Regions from separate parts of the Megasphaera indica genome, predicted to be linked through region 1. Evidence: riboswitches for the same ligand, from Rfam matches in the RefSeq annotation. Region 1 holds a riboswitch; the other holds the start of a gene.
The links. A riboswitch is a leader RNA that binds a small molecule or an ion and turns the genes downstream of it on or off. The one in region 1 is predicted to bind FMN.

Region 1 (3,831 bases):
CGTCAACTTGTCCGTCGAATATCCGTCGTCCCAGAGCAGCCAGAGCTCGCCGTCGAGCAGCTCCGGCGGATCCGATGGCAGTGCCAATAACCAGGAACCGGCCGGGACGCCTCATTACGGGACGGTCAATATCAGCGTACCGTCTGGCGCTTCCAGCCAGCATGTCCAGATCGTCGTATCCGACGACAATGGCTCGCGCGTCGTCTATGACCGCAGCCAGGCCGGCGGCGACAACATCTCTAAGAGCGTCAGCGGCACGGGCAAGACGAGAGTCAAAGTATACATCAACAATTCGTTAGTACAGGACCAGTATATCTAAGGGGAGGAACATGACAAAAGGACGCGTCATCAAGAACTATAACGGCTATTATTACGTCGATGTCGGCCGGGAAGGGCTCATCGAGTGCCGGCGCCGCGGCAAATTGCTGAAAGCGAAGATACTCGTCGGCGACGAGCTGGAAATCACCGAGCTGGGCCAGGACAAGGGCGTCATCGAAGCCCTGTTGCCCCGGCGCAACCAGATACGCCGGCCGGCCGTGGCCAATATCGACCAGCTCCTGGTCATCATGGCGGCCAAGTCGCCGGACCCGAACCAGTTCCTCGTCGATAAGATGCTCATGACCTGTGAATACGGCGGCATTCATCCGACGCTGTGCTTCAATAAGTGCGACCTGGACCGGGAGACGGCCGAATCCTACAAGGCCTTTTATGAACGCTGCGGCTATGACGTCTATCTCGTGTCGGCCAAGACCGGCGAAGGCCTCGATACCCTGCGGAATCTGCTGCCCCACCGCATGACGGCCTTTGCCGGCCCGTCGGGCGTCGGCAAGTCGAGCCTGCTGTCCCAGATCCTGGGCCGGGAAGACTTGTCCGTCGGCGCTGTCAGCGAAAAAATCAAGCGCGGCCGCCATACGACACGCCATTCGGAAATCATGCGCCTCGACAGCGATACGTATGTCGTCGATACGCCGGGATTCAGCTCTCTCGACTTCGAGCACCTCGACCCGAAGGAAGTCCTGCGCCTCTTCCCGGACATGCTGCCCTACAGCGGCGGCTGCAAGTTCTCGTCGTGTCTCCATCTGTCCGAACCGGAATGTACGGTCAAACAGGCCGTCGCTGACGGTCATATCCAGAAAGAACGGTATGACACATACTGTAAGATACTCACTTCCATTGCAGAAAGGAAACGATAGTCATGGTAACCATTTGCCCATCTATATTATCAGCGGACTTCTCCCGCCTGGCTGAAGACATTCAGGACGTCGAACGGAAGGGGGCAGATTGTATCCATCTCGACTTGATGGACGGCCATTTCGTGCCGAACCTGACCTTTGGCGTCCCCGTCGTCAAGGCCCTGCGCAGCTGCACCAAGCTGCCCTTCGATGCCCATCTCATGGTAGAACATCCGGAAACCTACATCGACGGCCTGGCTACTGCCGGCGTCCAGTACGTCACGGTCCATCAGGAAGCCTGCACCCATCTCGACCGGGTCCTGCAGCAGATCCACGAAGCCGGCATGAAAGGCGGCGTCGCCCTCAACCCGGCGACCCCCGTATCGACTTTGTCCTGCCTGGCCGGGCAGCTGGACATGATCCTCATCATGAGCGTCAACCCCGGCTTCGGCGGCCAGAAGTTCATTCCCTATGCCGTCGATAAGATTCGCCAGGCCAAGGCGCTCCTGGAACAGGCCGGCAATACGACGGCTGTCATCGAAGTGGATGGCGGCGTCAATGCCAAGACCGTTCAGGCCGTCAAAGACGCCGGTGCGACCTTCCTCGTCGCCGGCAGTGCCGTCTTCGGAGCTGACGACCGGGCCGCTGCCATCGCGTCCTTGCGATAAGGACTTGTATTTCTTCTTTTCATGTGCTAAAATCATACATGTAGTTCAAATGAATAAGGATAGTCTTTGAGGCAAGGTGAGAAAGCGGCGCTTTCAATTCCTGACCGGCGGTGACAGTCCGCTAACCCGCAAGGGTTGAACCGATGCAATTTCGGTACCGACAGTACAGTCTGGATGGGAAAAGACGACAGATTGTGTTTTTGTTGCGCTCAAAAGGCTATGGGAATCTTACGTCCATAGCCTTTTTTTATCTTGCGAATCTGAATAGAAGGGAAGGAATACATTGGAACCGGCAGAGTATATGAAAAAAGCCCTGGAATTGGCAAAGACCGCCCTGGGCTATACGACACCCAATCCTGCCGTCGGCTGCGTCATCGTCAAAGATGGTGAAATCGTCGGCACGGGATACCATCATAAGGCCGGCACGCCTCATGCCGAAGTATGGGCATTGCGTGAAGCTGGCGAACGGGCGAAGGGGGCTACGGTCTATGTGACCCTCGAACCTTGCGCCCATTACGGGAGAACGCCGCCGTGTGCCCGGACCCTCGTCGAAAAAGGCGTCGGCAAAGTCGTCATGGCCATGCTCGACCCCAACCCCTTAGTGGCTGGCAAAGGCGCGGCCATCCTGCGCAAAGCCGGCATCGCCGTCGAAGTCGGCCTCATGTCGAAGGAAGCGGCTCAGCTCAACGAAGTCTTCATCAAGAACATGATGGTCCAGAAACCGTTCATCGCCATCAAACTGGCCCAGAGCCTCGATGGCCGCACAGCTTCACGGACGGGGAAATCCCAGTGGATCACCAACGAATGGGCCCGCAGCTACGGTCACTATCTGCGCTCCATATATGACGGCATCTTAGTCGGCATCAACACGGTCCTGACAGACAATCCCCTCTTGACCAGCCGCATCGAACGGCCCGGCCAGGATGCACCGCATCAGCCCGTGCGCATCGTACTGGATACGAAAGGGCGGACGCCTTTGAATTCGCTCGTCGTCACCGATAAGACGACGCAGACCATCATCGTTACGACGTCCCTGTGCCCGGTAGAGAAGATGAAAGCCCTGAAAGAGGCTGGCGTCCGCGTCATCCTGGCACCGCTCCAGGACGGCAAGACCATCTACCTGCCCGACGCCTTGCAGCTCCTGCACGACGAAGGGCTGACCAGCATCCTCGTCGAAGGCGGCAGTACCGTCCAGGGCAGCTTCTTCGACGCCCGCCTGGTCGATAAGATCTATGCCTTCATGGGGGACAAGGTCATCGGTGGGACCGGGGCCCTGCCGTCTGTCGGCGGCTGCGGCGTCGATGAACTCGATGAATGCCTGCCGCTGGTCTACGATTCGGCAGAACTCCATGACAATAATGTATTGATTACGGCATATAATGCCAACAGGGAGGGCGCCTATGTTCACTGGCATCATTGAGGAACTGGGGACGATTGCCCATATGGACCGCCGCCCCGATTCCATCCGCCTGACCATTCAGGCACACAAAGTATTAGAAGGCACGCAGCTCGGCGACAGCATCGCCGTCAACGGCGTCTGCCTGACCGTCACGGATATGACGGACTCGACCTTTTCGGCCGACGTCATGCATGAAACCATGCGCCGCTCATCGTTCAGCACTATCAAGAGCGGTTCCCAGGTCAACCTCGAACGGGCCATGCAGGTCGGCGGCCGCCTGGGCGGTCATATCGTCAGCGGCCATATCGACGGCATCGGCCACGTCGCCCGCATTGCCACCGATGGCATTGCCCGGGTCATCACCATTTCCATCCCCAAGGACATGGAGCCGTTCATCGTCGAAAAAGGCTCTATCACCATCGACGGCATCAGCCTGACTGTCGTATCCGTCGGCAGCAGCCAATTTTCCGTTTCCATCATCCCTCATACCATGGCCAATACGACGCTCATGGATAAACATCCGGGCGCTATCGTCAATTTGGAAACGGATGTCATCGGGAAATATGTCCATAGCTTTACCGTCGGTCATCCG
Region 2 (3,831 bases), on a different contig from region 1:
CATTTTGTATCTTATCCGAGGGGGAACACGTATGCACTATGAAAAAATAACGACAGAAATCCTGGAAAAATTAAAGGCCATCGTCGGCCCGAAAGACGTCGTCACCGACGCCGACGCCATGCAGCCTTATTCCCATGACGAAGTGACCGACCCGGCTTACCATCACATGCCCGAAGCCGTCGTCTTTGCCGAAACGGCCCAGCAGGTCAGCGCCATCATCAAGCTGGCCAATGCCTGCCACTTCCCTGTCGTCCCCCGCGGGGCCGGCACGGGTCTGGCCTGCGGCGCCGTCCCGGAATACGGCGGCATCGTCTTGTCGCTGGAAAAGATGAACAAGATACTGGAAATCAATGAAGACGGCCTCTATGCCGTCGTCGAACCGGGTGTACGCACGTCGGACCTGCAGGAAGCGGCCGAAAAGAAAGGCCTCTTCTACGCTGGCGACCCGTGCAGCGGCGACTCGTGCTTCATCGGCGGCAACATCGCCACCAACGCCGGCGGCAACCGGGCCGTCAAATACGGGACGACGCGCCACCAGGTCTACAGCGTGGAAGTCGTCAACCCGACAGGGCGCATCGTCAACCTCGGCGCGCGCCTGCAGAAACAGTCGACAGGCTATTCCCTGGACCAGCTGGTCATCGGCTCCGAAGGGACCCTGGGCATCATCACCAAGGCGACGCTGAAGCTCCTGCCCAAGCCGAAGTACGCCCTCGACCTGCTGGCCATCTTCGACGACCGCCGCCAGGCCATGGGCGTCGTCACCAAAATCATCAAGGCCGGCATCACGCCGACGTGCGTCGAATTCATGGACAACATCACCATCAAGTCCGTCGAAAAATACCTCAATGAAAATCTCCAGGGCAGCGACAACGGCAACTACGTCATCGTCGAAGTCGAAGGGACCAGCGAAGACGACCTGGACGACAAGGCCGTCATCCTCGACGAAGTCTGCACGGAAAACGGCGCGTCGTCAGTCCTCGTCGCTGACCACAATAAGATCTGGCAGGCCCGCAAGGCCTTTGCCGAAGCCGTCCGCGCCGAAAGCCTCATCGTCTGCAAAGAAGACGTCGTCGTCCCTGTCGACCAGGAAGCGGCCCTCCTCGATGAAATCCTGCGCCTGGCCAAGAAATACAACCTGGTCACACGTATCGCCAGCCACGCCGGCGACGGCAACATTCACTTGAACATCCTCAAGAATGAAGATGCCACCTACGAAGACTGGGACCAGCGGGTCAAGGCCAACCAGCAGGAACTGTACAAATTCATTTATGCCCACGGCGGCCGCCTGTCCGGCGAACACGGCATCGGCTACAAGCGCAAGCATTTGATGGAAGAATTCACCGATCCCGGCGAACTGGAAATGATGAAGGCCATCAAGAAAGCCCTTGACCCGAACGACATCCTCAACCCGGGGAAAATCTTCGACGTCGACTAACTTGCAAAAATGAAAGTTACCGTGTATAATACATAACAGAACTGAATAAAACGTATATCTTCAGGGCAGGGTGAAATTCCCGATCGGCGGTATAGTCCGCGAACGCTACGGCGTAGGAGCCATTGGCTCGTGATTTGGTGCGATTCCAAAACCGACAGTATAGTCTGGATGGAAGAAGATGTGGCGTGCTGTTTCTGCAGCGTGCCTTTCCTTGCATGTCAAAGCCCTGTGCCTCATCGCCAGGGCTTTTTGAGTACCACCAACTATGGACAATACAGACTTTAAGGAGGTCTTTATTTTGACTACAGAAAAACGCAAATTCAACACTATCGAAGAAGCATTGGAAGAATTACAGGCCGGCCACGTCATCATCGTTACCGACGACCCGGACCGCGAAAACGAAGGCGACTTCATCTGCGCCGCCCAGTACTGCACGACAGAAAACATGAACTTCATGGCCAGCCACGGCAAGGGCCTGATCTGCATGCCCATGAGCATCGAATATGCCCATAAGCTCGGCCTGCCCCAGATGGTCAGCGAAAATACAGATAACCACGAAACGGCCTTCACTGTTTCCATCGACTACGTCGACACGACGACGGGCATCTCGGCTGTCGAACGCGCCCTGACGGCCCGCAAATGCGCTGAAGAATCGGCCCGTCCCGAAGACTTCCGCCGTCCTGGCCACAACTTCCCCCTCGTCGCCAAACGCGGCGGTGTCCTGACCCGCAACGGCCACACGGAAGCCACGGTCGACCTCATGCGCCTGGCCGGGCTCAAACAGGTCGGCCTGTGCTGCGAAATCATGGCAGACGACGGCACGATGATGCGCACGCCGGACCTCTGGAAAATCGCCGACGAATACGGCCTGAAATTCATCACCATCCACGATCTCCAGAACTACTGCCGCCGCCACGACAAACACGTCATCCGCGAAGCCGTCGCCAAGATGCCGACGAAATACGGCGATTTCAAGATCTACGGCTACATCAACGACCTGACGGGCGAACATCACGTCGCTCTGGTCAAAGGCGAAATCGGCGACGGCAAGAACCTCCTGTGCCGCGTCCATTCCGAATGCCTTACAGGCGACGTCTTCGGCTCCCGCCGCTGCGACTGCGGTGAACAGCTGGCCGCTGCCCTGACACAGATCAACGCCGAAGGCCGGGGCATCCTCCTCTACATGCGCCAGGAAGGCCGTGGCATCGGCCTCATCAATAAGCTCAAAGCCTACGTCCTCCAGGAACAGGGCTACGATACAGTCGAAGCCAATGAAAAACTCGGCTTCGCTCCGGACCTTCGCGAATACTGGATCGGTGCCCAGATTCTCCAGGACATGGGCGCTAAAGAAATCCGCCTGCTCACGAACAACCCGGAAAAAGTCTACGGCCTCGAAGGCTTCGGCGTCGAAATCGTAGAACGCGTCCCCATCGAAATGAAACCCCAGAAATTCGACGAATTCTACTTGGAAACGAAAAAGAATAAAATGGGCCACATCCTCCCCCATCTGCATTAAAAGCGAGTAAAAAAGGCGCTGTCGCATGAAGACAGCGCCTTTTTTAGCAGTGGCTCGTGGCTCGTGGCTCGTAGGGGTCGCCACGTGGGCGACCCGCCGGGTATTGGGCAACATTATCCCCAAGCTGGAAAATCACTCATATTCTGAAGCGGGCTTGCCACGTGCAAGCCCCTACAGATGTGACGCCTCGGGAATTTCTTTTTTAGTAGTCAGTGGTTCGTGGCTCGTGGTTCGTAAGGGCCGTCCTGAAAGCCTTTCTGGCCCACCAGGTACCGATTAGCGGGAGGCGCAGGGTAGCTGCCAGAACGGACAGCTTAGCTGGCGGCCCGCCGATTTCCTTAATGTTCCTGCAGCAAGGTGAATTTGTCCTTGTGGTAATCGATGAGGCCTTCTTTTTTCATCTTGCTCAGTTCGGCCGATAAGGCGCTGCGGTCGACGGAGAGGAAGTCGGCCATCTGCTGGCGGTTGAAAGGCAGGACGAAGGTGGCCTTCCCTTTTTGCCGGGCCATGTCGGACAGGTAGAGCATGATTTTCTGGCGCGTCGAGCGCTGGGTCAGGTAGCGCATCTTTTCCGTAAGGAGGCGGTTCTTTTCGGCCATCAGGCCCAGGAGGTTGCCTGTAAAACGAGCCTGGTCCGGCGTCAGGACCTGACCGGCATGGAGGATATTGCCGACATAGACCTGCATGATGACCGCATCCGAGGCAGCGACGACGTCGACCGTTGCCGGCGCGTCGGGCAGACAGGCAAAGGCTTCGCCGAAAAAGAAGCCAGCCGGGATCTGGGACAGGATATTGCGGTTCCCCCAGTAATCTTCCTGGATGATGTGGACCGCCCCTTCCAGGACCAGTCCGATATAGGGGACGGCATCGCCGGAATAAA

Region 2: linked by a shared signal. The riboswitch ahead of ACFCTO_RS09450 (bifunctional 3,4-dihydroxy-2-butanone-4-phosphate synthase/GTP cyclohydrolase II) and the one ahead of ribD (bifunctional diaminohydroxyphosphoribosylaminopyrimidine deaminase/5-amino-6-(5-phosphoribosylamino)uracil reductase RibD) in region 1 are both predicted to bind FMN.

Annotation. Positions count from the first base shown of each region.
Region 1 is NZ_JBKKJR010000011.1:74,728-78,558, forward strand. Features, by position in the region: gene pknB (Stk1 family PASTA domain-containing Ser/Thr kinase) at 1-319, shown strand, start outside; gene rsgA (ribosome small subunit-dependent GTPase A) at 330-1,193, shown strand; gene rpe (ribulose-phosphate 3-epimerase) at 1,196-1,840, shown strand; FMN riboswitch at 1,899-2,030, shown strand; gene ribD (bifunctional diaminohydroxyphosphoribosylaminopyrimidine deaminase/5-amino-6-(5-phosphoribosylamino)uracil reductase RibD) at 2,124-3,260, shown strand; gene ACFCTO_RS07235 (riboflavin synthase) at 3,241-3,831, shown strand, end outside.
Region 2 is NZ_JBKKJR010000019.1:12,560-16,390, forward strand. Features, by position in the region: gene ACFCTO_RS09445 (FAD-binding oxidoreductase) at 32-1,435, shown strand; FMN riboswitch at 1,488-1,619, shown strand; gene ACFCTO_RS09450 (bifunctional 3,4-dihydroxy-2-butanone-4-phosphate synthase/GTP cyclohydrolase II) at 1,734-2,951, shown strand; gene ACFCTO_RS09455 (Crp/Fnr family transcriptional regulator) at 3,290-3,831, opposite strand, start outside.